2 regions of the Flavonifractor sp. DFI.6.63 genome follow, and region 1 is predicted to be linked to the other one. Evidence: predicted binding sites of a transcription regulator. Region 1 holds the regulator's gene; the other holds the start of a gene.
The links. The regulator HrcA, encoded in region 1, represses chaperone genes, less so after heat shock. The targets are predictions, from matches to a motif close to TGTTAGCACTCNNNNNNNNNGAGTGCTAACA.

Region 1 (5,951 bases):
TCGGTGCGGTTCAGGACGATCTCCTTCTCGCAGCCGAACGCGGCCTCCTCAAAGGAAATCGTCACCGAGGAGCGCAGGTTGTCGCCCTTCATGGGGCCGCTGCGGGCGCGGCCCGAGCCGCTGCCGCCGCCGAAGCCGCCGCCGAAGAAGGAGCCGAACAGATCGCCCAGGTCGAAGTCCCCGAAATCCGCGCCGGTAAAGCCGCCGCCGAAGCCGCCGCCCGCGCCGAAGTTGGGGTCCACCCCCGCATGGCCGAACTGGTCGTACTTGGCGCGTTTCTCCTTGTCGGAGAGGATCTCGTAGGCCTCGTTGACCTCTTTGAACTTGGCCTCGGCGGCCTTATCGCCGGGGTTCAGGTCCGGGTGGTACTGTTTGGCCAGCTTCCGGTAGGCCTTCTTGATCTCGTCGTCCGTGGCGCCCTTGGACACGCCGAGGACCTCGTAATAGTCTCTTTTTTGTTCAGGCATTGGTGTTCACCTCTTTACGCGGAAAGCGGCGGGGGCAAGCCCCCGCCCTACGTTTTGGTAGGGGGGCGATCTCCGCCCCGCCGCTTTTCGGATTCGTTACTTATTGTCGTCGTCCACGACCTCGTAGTCGGCGTCCACCACATTGGGGTCGGTATTGCTGCCGCCCGGAGCGCCGCCGGCAAAATTGGCGCCGCCCATGTCAGGGCCTGCCTGGCCGCCCTGAGGATTGGCCTGCTGGTACATCTTTTCCGCGATGGGATAGAAAGCCTTGCTGGCCTCCTCAGTGGCGGCCTTGATCGCCTCCACGTCGGTGCCCTTCATGGCGTCCTTCAGCTTGGTCAGCGCAGCCTCCACCGTGGCCTTGTCGCCGGCGTCGATCTTGTCCTTGGCGTCCTCCAGAGCCTTTTCGGTCTGGTAGATCACCTGGTCGGCCTGATTGCGGACGTCGATCTCTTCCTTCTTCTTGGCGTCCTCGGCGGCAAACTGCTCGGCCTCCTTGACGGCCTTGTCAATGTCCTCCTTGGACATGTTGGTGGAGGAGGTGATGGTGATGTGCTGCTCCTTGCCGGTGCCCAGATCCTTGGCGGATACGTTGACGATGCCGTTGGCGTCGATGTCGAAGGTGACCTCGATCTGAGGCACGCCGCGGCGGGCGGGGGCGATGCCGTCCAGGTTGAAGCGGCCCAGGGTCTTGTTGTACTGGGCCATCTCACGCTCGCCCTGGAGCACGTGGACCTCAACGGAGGTCTGGTTGTCGGCGGCGGTCGTGAACACCTGGCTCTTTTTGGCCGGGATGGTGGTGTTGCGCTCGATGAGCTTGGTCATCACGCCGCCCATGGTCTCGATGCCCAGGGACAGGGGGGTAACGTCCAGCAGCAGCAGGCCCTTCACGTCGCCCACCAGAACGCCGCCCTGCAGGGCCGCGCCGATGGCCACGCACTCGTCGGGGTTGATGCCCTTGAAGCCCTCTTTGCCGGTGAGCTTCTTGACCATGTCCTGAACCGCGGGGATACGGCTGGAGCCGCCCACCAGCAGGACCTTGGCCAGCTCGCCCGAGGAGAGGCCGGCGTCGCTCATCGCCTGCTTGACAGGGCCGGCGGTCGCCTCCACCAGATGGGCGGTCAGCTGGTCGAACTTGGCCCGGGTCAGGGTCAGGTCCAGGTGCTTGGGCCCGGTGGCGTCGGCGGTGATATAAGGCAGATTGATATTGGTGGAGGTGACGCCGGAAAGCTCGATCTTGGCCTTCTCGGCGGCCTCCTTCAGGCGCTGCATGGCCACCTTGTCGCCGCTCAGGTCGATGCCGGTGTCCTTCTTAAACTCGGCGGCCATCCAATCCATGACGCACTTGTCAAAGTCGTCGCCGCCCAGGCGGTTGTTGCCCGCGGTGGCCAGCACCTCGATCACGCCGTCGCCGACCTCCAGCACAGACACGTCGAAGGTGCCGCCGCCCAGGTCGTAGACCATGATCTTCTGGTCGGAGTCCTTGTCCACGCCGTAAGCCAGGGCTGCGGCGGTGGGCTCGTTGATGATACGCTTGACATCCAGGCCCGCGATGCGTCCGGCGTCCTTGGTGGCCTGGCGCTGGGCGTCGGTAAAGTAGGCGGGCACGGTGATGACGGCTTCCGTGACGCTCTGGCCCAGATAGGCCTCGGCGTCCGCCTTGAGCTTGCCCAGCACCATGGCGGAGATCTCCTGGGGCGTATAATTCTTGCCGTCGATGGTCACCTTGTAGTTGGAGCCCATCTCACGCTTGATGGAAGAGATGGTCCGGTCGGGGTTGGTGATGGCCTGGCGCTTTGCCACCTGACCCACCATACGCTCGCCGTCCTTGGAGAAGGCCACCACGGACGGGGTGGTGCGGTTGCCCTCCGCGTTGGGGATGACAACGGCCTCGCCGCCCTCCATGACGGCGACGCAGGAGTTGGTCGTACCGAGATCGATACCGATGATTTTAGACATAATTCCGTTCCTCCAATATTTATCAGGGTTTTGTTTTAACAAAAGAAATCCGGGGCGCGGACGGGGCGCTTGGGCGTCCTGCTGCGCGCCCTCCGCGACGGGCGGCTGCTCCGCGCTTCGGGCTAGTTGGCGACCTTCACCATGGCAAAGCGGATGACCTTGTCGCCGGAGCGGAAGCCCGCCTGGAACACGTCCACGATGGTATTTTCTCCGGCTGCCTCGTCCTCCACATGCATCACGGCGTTGTGAAGATTGGGGTCGAAGGCCTCGCCCAGGGCGGGGATCTCCTCGATACCCAGCTTGGAGAGGACTTCCCGCAGCTGGGCCATGGTCATCTCCACGCCCTTCTTGTAGGCCTCGTCGCTGGTCTCCTGCTTGAGCGCCCGCTCCAGATTATCGTATACCGGCAGAAAAGCCGCGGCCGTCTCCGCCTTGGAGTCCGCCCAGGCGGATTCCTTTTCCTTCTGGCTGCGGCGGCGGTAATTATCGTACTCGGCGGCCAGGCGGAGAAATTTATCCTCCTGATCGGCCAGACTGTTTTTCAGGGTCTCCAGCTCCTCCAGCAGGGGATCGGGGACGTCCGTTCCGGCATCCGGCGCGGCGGCTCCGGGCGTTTCCGGCGCAGGCGGCTCCTGCTCCAATTCGTCCTTGGGCATTTCGTTCTTCTCGCGCATAAGAGGTCATCTCCTATTTCTTATCGTCTGTGCCGCCGGGCAGCTCCCCCCGGCCGAACAGCCGGGAGAGCCCTTCCGCCAGATAGGAAAGCCGGGCGGTGATCTTGGCGTAATCCATACGGGTGGGGCCCACCACGCCGATAACGCCCCGCATGCCGTCCCCAATGTCATAGCTGGCCACCACCACGCTGGAATCCTTCAGCGCGTCGGCTACGTTTTCCGGGCCGATCAGGATATCCATGGGGTTGTCCTTGGGAATGGGGAAGTGGGCGGGGTCGTTTTCGTCGGACAGGTAGCTCATCAGCGGCTGGGCCCGGTCCAGACTGCGGTACTCCGGCAGCTCCAGCAGATGGGTGATGCCCGAGGTGTGTACGGTGCGCTGTTCCAGCGCCTCCAGCACCTCAATGGCAAAGGAGACCACCAGACTGATCAGGCCGTAAGCCTCGCCGGCGGCATGCTGGGCCACCCGCATCAGCTCCGGGGTGATCTCCTCCAGGGACAGGCCCGTGAAGGTCGTATTCAAAAGGGTATTGAGCATCTGCAATTGGGCCTCGGTCAAGTCCGAGGGCAGGCGCATGAGCCGGTTGCGCACGATATTCGTATCGGTCATCACCACGATGATAAAGGCATTGCGCTCCACCATCAGCAGGTCAAAGCGGCGGATGGTCACCCGGCCGGAGCCGGAGGAGAGGGCGAAAGCGGGATAATTGGTCAACTGGGACACCACGCGGCCCGCCTCGGTGAGCACCCGGTCCAGCTCCCGCATCTTCATGCGCAGGGCCTGGTTGATGCGCTGCGTCTCCTGGATGGAGAGCTTATGTTCTTCCATCAGCTCGTTGACGTACAGCCGGTACCCCAGGGGAGAGGGCACACGCCCGGCGGAGGTATGGGGTTTTTCCAAAAGCCCCATGGACTCCAGGTCGGCCATCTCGTTGCGGATGGTGGCAGAGGAGACCTCTATGCCGATATTTGCGGCGACGGCCTTGGAACCCACCGGTTCCGCCGTCTCGATGTAGCTTTCGATGATGGCGCGCAGGATCCGCTTTTTTCGTTCCGTCAAATCCATTTGCGCCGCCTCCCGTATGATTTTAGCACTCAACATCTCTGAGTGCTAAAGATAATGTACCACCGTCCCCCCGAAAAGTCAATAGGCCGGATGTAAATTAAATATGAACGGGGCGGGCGGGCCGGGAAAACGCACCTGAGTCGCGGGAATGCGAAAGCAGGAGAGATTGACGGCACGGGGGAACCTATGGTATGCTAAACGAAGAATAAAGGAGGGCTGACCGACGTGGATGCCTTTGCGATCATCGACTATGATCCCCGCTATCAACACGAGCTGGAAGAGATCTCCCTGCCCTGGCTGCTGGAGCACGACCTGCTGGAGCCGGTGGACCTGGAGATGCTGGCCGCGCCGGAGCGCTTCCTGGCGGACGGCGGACGGGTGCTGCTGGCCCGGTGGGGGGAGCAGATTGTGGGTATGGTGATGCTGGAACTCCAGGGGGAGGGCGTGTGCGAGGCCCTCAAGCTTGGGGTGCGGGAGGAATTCCGCGGAAAAGGCGTCGGCCGCGCGCTGATGGAAGCGGTCATCCAGGCCGCCCGGGACGCGGGGCAGCGCCGGATGGTGCTCACCTCCAACCATAAGCTCAAGGACGCGCTCAGGCTCTATGAGGACTTCGGCTTTCAATACGTGGAGTATTCGGACAAGTGGTTCCAGCTCTCCGACGTCCGGATGGAGCTGGAATTATGAAGCGGCCCGTGCGGCTGAAGGCCGGGGATACGGTGGCGGTGGTCAGCCTGTCCTGGGGCGGCCTGGGGGAGGCGGAGCTGCTCCACCGGTATTTGATTGCAAAGCGGCGGCTGGAAGAGGACTTCGGCCTGCGCGTGCGTCCCATGCCCCACGCGCTGAAGGGTGCGGCCTTTGTCCACGCGCATCCGGAGCTGCGGGCCCGGGACCTGATGGACGCCTTTCGGGATGACTCCATCGCCGCTATTTTCTCCGCCATCGGCGGGGACGATACCATCCGGCTGCTGCCTTATATCGACTATGCGGTGATTTCCGCCCATCCCAAGATTTTTATGGGCTATTCCGATACCACCATCAACCATTTTATGATGCTTAAGGCAGGCGTGACCTCCTTTTACGGTCCTTCCGTCCTGTGCGAATTCGGGGAGTACGGGGCCATGTTCGATTATACCGCCCAAGCGGTGCGGGATGTGCTTTTTGGGGATACGGCGGGTTACCAGATCAAGCCCAGCCCCCTCTGGAGCGATACCTTTGTGCCCTGGGCGGAGGAGAATATGGACCGGCGGAAGATCCTGCGGCCGGACGTGCACGGCTACGAGCTGCTTCAGGGGCGCGGTACGGTGCGCGGTCCTCTGTTGGGCGGCTGTATCGACGTGTTCATGATGGCGGCCGGTACGCCGGTCTGGCCCGCGCCGGAACGATGGAGGGGCGCGCTTTTGTTTCTGGAGACCAGCGAGGATAAGCCCTCGCCCACCTTCGTTACCTGGGCCCTGCGCAATCTGGCGGCCCAGGGGGTCCTGGACGCGGTCAGCGGAATTCTGTTCGGCAAGCCCCAGGACGAGGCCTACTATGAAGAGTATAAGCAGGCCCTGCGTCAGGTGGTGGCGGAAGAGGCCGGGCGAAGCGAGCTTCCCATCCTCTATAATTTGAATTTCGGCCACGCCGCCCCCATCGGTGTGCTGCCCATCGGGGTTCCCGCGGAGCTGGACTGCGAAAAAAAGACGCTCACCCTGCTGGAGAGCGCCACAAAATCAGAATAAGACAGTCTGCGGGGACGGCGTAACGCCGTCCCCGCAGTTTGTCGAAAAAGGCCTTTGGCCTTTT
Region 2 (5,951 bases), on a different contig from region 1:
ACCCCTTCGGAAAGACGTAGAATAGGGAAGGCAAGAATTCCTGCAAAAAATATTTTAGTAGGAGTGGATCGACATGGATGAGAAGAAATACACCTCTATGATTCGTCTGCGCATGTCTGCAAAGGACGCCCACTACGGCGGCAATCTGGTGGACGGTGCCCACATGGTGCACCTGTTCGGCGATGTAGCCACCGAGCTGCTGATCAAGTGCGACGGCGACGAGGGCCTGTTCTGCGCATATAACAACATCGAGTTCAAGGCGCCCGTGTATGCCGGTGATTTTATCGAGGCCTACGGCGAGATCACCCACATCGGCAATACCTCCCGCAAGATGAAGTTCGAGGCCCGCAAGGTGGCCGTTCCCCGCCCCGACATCAGCGACTCCGCCGCCGATTTCCTGGACGAGCCCATCGTAGTGGCCATTGCTGAGGGCACCTGCGTAACGCCCAAGAAGTGCCAGCGGAAAGAACCCTGATCCCTGTTACATCCATTGGAAAGCGGCCCGGCGCTGATGCGCCGGGCCGCTTGTCTCATTTCAGGGCCGGGGCGCCGGGTCTGCCCCGGCTTCACGGACGCGCCGCTCCAGCACCTTGGGGATGATGCGCAGGAACAGGCAGGTGGTGACGCTCGCGGCCACAGCGTCGGCAATGGGCTCGGACAGGAAGGTCGCTTCCGCCGAAAACAGGGCGGGCAGCAGCAGCAGCCCCGCCAGGAAGACCGACTTGCGGAACAGGGAGCAGAACAGGGCCAGCCGTACCTGGCCCAGAGCGGTGGTCTCATCCACCAGAGGATACTGGACGGCCAGCGGGATGATCATGGCGGTGAACATCTTGATATACCGCACCGAGCGTTCGATCAGCTCCGGGCTTTGGGTAAACAGCCGGACAAAATACGGGGACAGCGTGTGGGTCACAAGCGTCATCCCCACACAGAATGCCAGGCACAGCCCCACGATCGACTTCATTGCCTGCCGGATCCGGTCGGCTCTGGCCGCGCCGTAGTTGAAGCTGATCACCGGCTGGGTGCCCAGGGTCAGGCCGCCCATGGGCATGGTGATGAGCAGCAGATAGCTCTGCACGATGGTGGCGCAGGTAATAAGGGCGTCCCCCAGCTCGGCCCCGCCGTAGCGCTGGAGCACCGTATTCAGGACGATGAGCAGGATGCTGTCGGTGGCGATGATGAGGAAGGGCGACAATCCGAACGCCAGCACACGCAGCATGATGGACCGGGAAAAGCCCCCCCAGCGCAGGGGGACGGGCATCTTCGGCCGCAGCAGGGCGGTCAGCACGAAACCGCAGGAGGCCATCTGGGAGAGCACCGTGGCCAGGGCCGCACCGGCCACGCCCAAATCCAGTCCAAACATAAAGAGCGGGTCCAGTACGATATTGAGCACCGCCCCCAGCACCACTGTGGCCATCCCAAGACCGGAGAACCCCTGGGCGATGAGGAAGCTGTTCATCCCCGCCGCCATCAGGGCAAAAAAGGTGCCTGCGGTGTAGATCGTCAGATAGGTGTCCGCATAGCCGAAGGTATCCGCGCTGGCCCCGAACCACAGCAGCAGCTGCTCCTTGCTCAGCAGGAACAGGGCCGTGAGGGCGCCGGAGAGCGCCAGAAGCATCAAAAAGCAGTTGGACAGGACCCGCCCCGCCTGTTTGGGATTGCCCTCCCCCATACGCATGGCCAGAATGGGCGCGCCTCCCAGCCCCACCAGGGTGGCAAAGGAGGAGAGCAGGGTCACGATGGGGCCGCATACCCCCACGCCTGCCAGGGCCAGGTCCCCGATGACCGGGAGATTGCCGATGTAGATCCGGTCCACGATGCTGTAAAGCACGCTGACCAGCTGGGCCAGCATGGTTGGAATGGCCAGCCGGCACACCAGCGGGAACACAGGATCACGGCCCAGGTCATTGGTTCGTTTCATCGCATGATTCGCCACCTTTTGTACGCAGTCCAGCCGATTATACCCCTTTTCCTTCGCCGCGTAAAGGGCGTCTTTCCGTTAGCACTCTTCAACTACGAGTGCTAATGTTTACAATTTGGCCACAATTACGTGTATATTTGTTCACAAAACGGCCCTATACTAAACATCAGAAAAAGAGATTCAGCGGGCCGTATGGCCCCGGAAAGAGGTTGAACGCCATGCTTTTGTTTCGTGTTTAGCACTTGATTCAATTATTTGCTAATCTATTTTCCCAACAAATCAACTGGAAAAGGAGAGTTTTTTATGTTTGGTATGCTTCCTTTCGAACGCAGCGACGACAATCTGTTTGACACCTTTGATAACTTCACCCGCAATTTCTTCCGCAGCAGCAATGCCAGTCTGCCCGCCTTCCGCACCGACATCCGCGACGACGGCGACAAATTCGTCCTGGAGGCGGAGCTGCCCGGCTTTGAGAAGGAGGATATCTCCCTGGACGTGAAGGACGGTATCCTGACCATCACCGCCGCCCATCAGGAGCACAGCGACCAGAAGGACGGCAAGGGCAGCTACATCCGCCGGGAGCGCCGGTACGGCTGCTTCACCCGTTCCTTCGATATCACCGGCATCGATGAGACCGCCATCACCGCCGCCTATAAAAGCGGCATTCTGGAGCTGACCCTGCCCAAGACGGTTCCCGCCGTGCCGGAAAGCCGCCGGATCGCCATCGAGTAACCTGTTGCGCGCTATCCCCAACCGGAACCTTACGGAAACGGGGCGCCGGCGGGGGGCCGGCGCCCCGTTTCCGGTTTTTTCAATTTCGTTTTTCGAAAGGACGTGACGCGATATGAACGCGCAGAACTATACCCAAAAATCCCTGGAGGCCGTACAGAACGCCCAGGCTCTGACCACCGAATACGGCAACCAGCAGATCGAGCAGGCGCATCTTCTGCTCGCGCTGCTCGCCGATGAGGGCGGCCTGATCCCGCAGCTGCTGGGCAATCTGGGCCTCACGGTCCCCTCCCTCACCGCCGCGGTCAAAGCGGAGGTGGAAAAACTGCCCCGGGTCTCCGGTTCCGGCCGGGAGCAGGGCAAGCTCTACGTCTCCGCCGGGGTCGACAAAGCTTTGAGCACGGCCGAGTCCATCGCCGCCGGCATGAAGGATGAATACGTCTCGGTGGAGCATTTGCTGCTGGCGCTGGTCGATACCGCCGACCGGGCGCTCAAGGAGCTCTTCCGCACCTATAACGTCACCCGGGAGGGCGTCCTTCAGGCGCTGACCAATGTCCGGGGCAACCAGCGGGTCACTTCCGACCATCCGGAGGAGACCTATGACGCGCTGAAAAAGTACGGTTCCGACCTGGTGGAGCGGGCCCGGAGCAGCAAGCTGGACCCGGTCATCGGCCGGGACGACGAGATCCGTAACGTCATCCGCATCCTCTCCCGCAAGAGCAAGAACAACCCCGTGCTCATCGGCGAGCCCGGCGTCGGCAAGACCGCCATCGCCGAAGGGCTGGCCCAGCGCATCGTGAAGGGCGACGTGCCCGCTTCTTTGAAGGACAAGACCATCTTTGCCCTGGATATGGGCTCCCTGATTGCGGGCGCCAAGTACCGGGGCGAGTTTGAAGAGCGCCTGAAGGCCGTTTTGAACGAGGTCAAAAAATCGGAAGGCCGCATCGTCCTGTTCATCGACGAGCTGCACACCATCGTGGGGGCCGGCAAGACCGAGGGCGCCATGGACGCGGGCAATCTGCTCAAGCCCATGCTGGCCCGGGGCGAGCTGCACTGCATCGGCGCCACCACCCTCAACGAATACCGCCAGTATATCGAGAAGGACGCGGCGCTGGAGCGGCGCTTCCAGCCCGTCCTGGTGAACGAGCCCACGGTGGAGGACACCATCGCCATCCTCCGCGGCCTGAAGGAGCGCTACGAGGTCTATCACGGCGTGAAGATCCAGGACGGCGCCATCATCGCCGCCGCCACCCTCTCCAACCGCTATATCACCGACCGCTTCCTGCCCGATAAGGCCATTGACCTGATCGATGAGGCCTGCGCCATGATCCGCACCGAAATTGACTCCATGCCCACCGAGCTGGACGTGATCCAGCGGAAGATCATCCAGCACGAAATCGAAGAGGCCGCCCTGAAAAAAGAGGATGATACCCTGTCCCAGGAGCATCTGTCCGAGATCCGGAAGGAGCTGGCCGAACTGCGGGACGAGTTCAACGCCAAGAAGGCCCAGTGGGAAAACGAAAAAAACGCCATCGGCAAGGTCCAGAAGCTCCGCGAGGAGCTGGAGGCCGCCAACGCCGCGCTGGAGAAGGCCCAGCGGGAGTACGACCTGAACCGGGCCGCGGAGCTGCAGTACGGCAGGATTCCCGAGCTGAAAAAGCAGCTGGAGGCCGAAGAGGCCATCGCCAACGAGGGCAGAGCCCGCTCCCTGCTGCGGGATAAGGTCACGGAGGAAGAGATCGCCCGCATCATCGAGCGCTGGACCGGCATCCCGGTGGCCAAGCTGATGGAGGGCGAGCGGGAGAAGCTGCTCCACCTGGAGGACATCCTCCACCGGCGGGTCGTGGGTCAGGACGAGGCCGTGCGCCTGGTCAGCGAGGCCATCCTCCGCTCCCGGGCGGGGATCGCCGACCCGGACCGCCCCATCGGCTCCTTCCTGTTCCTGGGCCCTACCGGCGTAGGCAAGACGGAACTGGCCAAGGCTCTGGCCGAAGCTCTGTTCGACAGTGAGAAGAACCTGGTGCGCATCGACATGAGCGAATATATGGAGAAGTTCAGCGTCTCCCGGCTCATTGGCGCCCCTCCGGGATACGTGGGCTACGAGGAGGGCGGCCAGCTCACCGAGGCGGTGCGCCGCCATCCCTATTCCGTGGTGCTGTTCGACGAAGTGGAGAAGGCCCACCCCGACGTGTTCAACGTACTGCTCCAGGTCCTGGACGACGGGCGTATCACAGACAGCCAGGGCCGCACGGTGGACTTCAAGAATACCATCATCATCCTGACGTCCAACCTGGGCTCCCAGTATCTGCTGGACGGCATCGACGCCGGCGGGGAAATTACCGAAGCGGCCCGGAAGGCCGTCACGGAATTGCTGCATCACTCCTTCCGTCCCGAGTTTTTGAACCGGTTGGACGAGATCGTTTTCTATAAACCCCTGACCAAGGAGAACATCACCCGCATCATCGACCTGCTGACAGCCGAGCTCAACGGCCGCCTGGCGGAGAAACAGCTCACCGTGACCCTTACCGACAGCGCCCGGCGCTTCATCATCGACAGCGCCTACGACCCCGCCTTCGGTGCCCGGCCCCTGCGCCGCTTCGTGCAGCATACGGTGGAGACGCTCATCAGCCGCAGGATCATTGCCGACGAGGCCGCTCCCGGCGAGACCCTCACCGTAGACTGTGTGGACGGCCAGCTGACCGTTTCGTCCCATACCGTGCTGCGGGGCGAAGTGGTGGACGCATAAGCGTCCGCTCAGGTTTGCTCCATCGGTCAAAACCGCCGCGGGGCTCCGGATTGATTCCGGAGCCCCGCGGCGGTCTTGCGGCCCATCGTTTGGGGCGGATCGGGAAGGGCTGCGGGAAGGGGCAGCCGATCCCGTTCAGATGTCCAGATCCAGCAGGTACGAGCTCAGGCCCTTGCCGTGCATATCCACGGACAGGGAGCGGGTCACGCCGCCGCCCAGGGCGGCGTACATGACGAAGTTGAGCGCGTGGATGTTGGGCAGCTCATAGCGGACCACTTCGCCCTTGACGATGCCCTTGAAGTGCTCCTTCACCCGCTCGGCGGTGACCTTCTCCTTGAGCATCTCATAATCCTTGCCGTCATAGGCGATCAGGGACACGTTGGAGATGTTGCCCTTGTCACCGGTACGGGAATGCGCGATATCCCAGAGTTTCATGATGCATCCTTCCTTTCTGTCCCGATCAGACTTCAAAAAGCTCGGCCTGCGGCTTCACATCGTAGCGGCTGACCAGGATGGAGGCCACGGAGACGATGTCGCGGGTCCGCTTCACAGCGC

Region 2: a site for HrcA is predicted at 1,998-2,028, ahead of NE547_RS04315 (Hsp20/alpha crystallin family protein). Genes of this name have one in related genera too.

Annotation. Positions count from the first base shown of each region.
Region 1 covers NZ_JANGBE010000004.1:17,181-23,131, reverse strand. The annotation lists gene dnaJ (molecular chaperone DnaJ) at 1-467, opposite strand, end outside; gene dnaK (molecular chaperone DnaK) at 564-2,426, opposite strand; gene grpE (nucleotide exchange factor GrpE) at 2,549-3,100, opposite strand; gene hrcA (heat-inducible transcriptional repressor HrcA) at 3,114-4,166, opposite strand; gene NE547_RS02845 (GNAT family N-acetyltransferase) at 4,392-4,850, shown strand; gene NE547_RS02840 (S66 peptidase family protein) at 4,847-5,887, shown strand.
Region 2 covers NZ_JANGBE010000005.1:115,641-121,591, reverse strand. The annotation lists gene NE547_RS04325 (hotdog fold domain-containing protein) at 74-475, shown strand; gene NE547_RS04320 (MATE family efflux transporter) at 536-1,921, opposite strand; gene NE547_RS04315 (Hsp20/alpha crystallin family protein) at 2,225-2,653, shown strand; gene clpB (ATP-dependent chaperone ClpB) at 2,766-5,396, shown strand; gene NE547_RS04305 (hypothetical protein) at 5,532-5,831, opposite strand; gene NE547_RS04300 (acyclic terpene utilization AtuA family protein) at 5,857-5,951, opposite strand, start outside.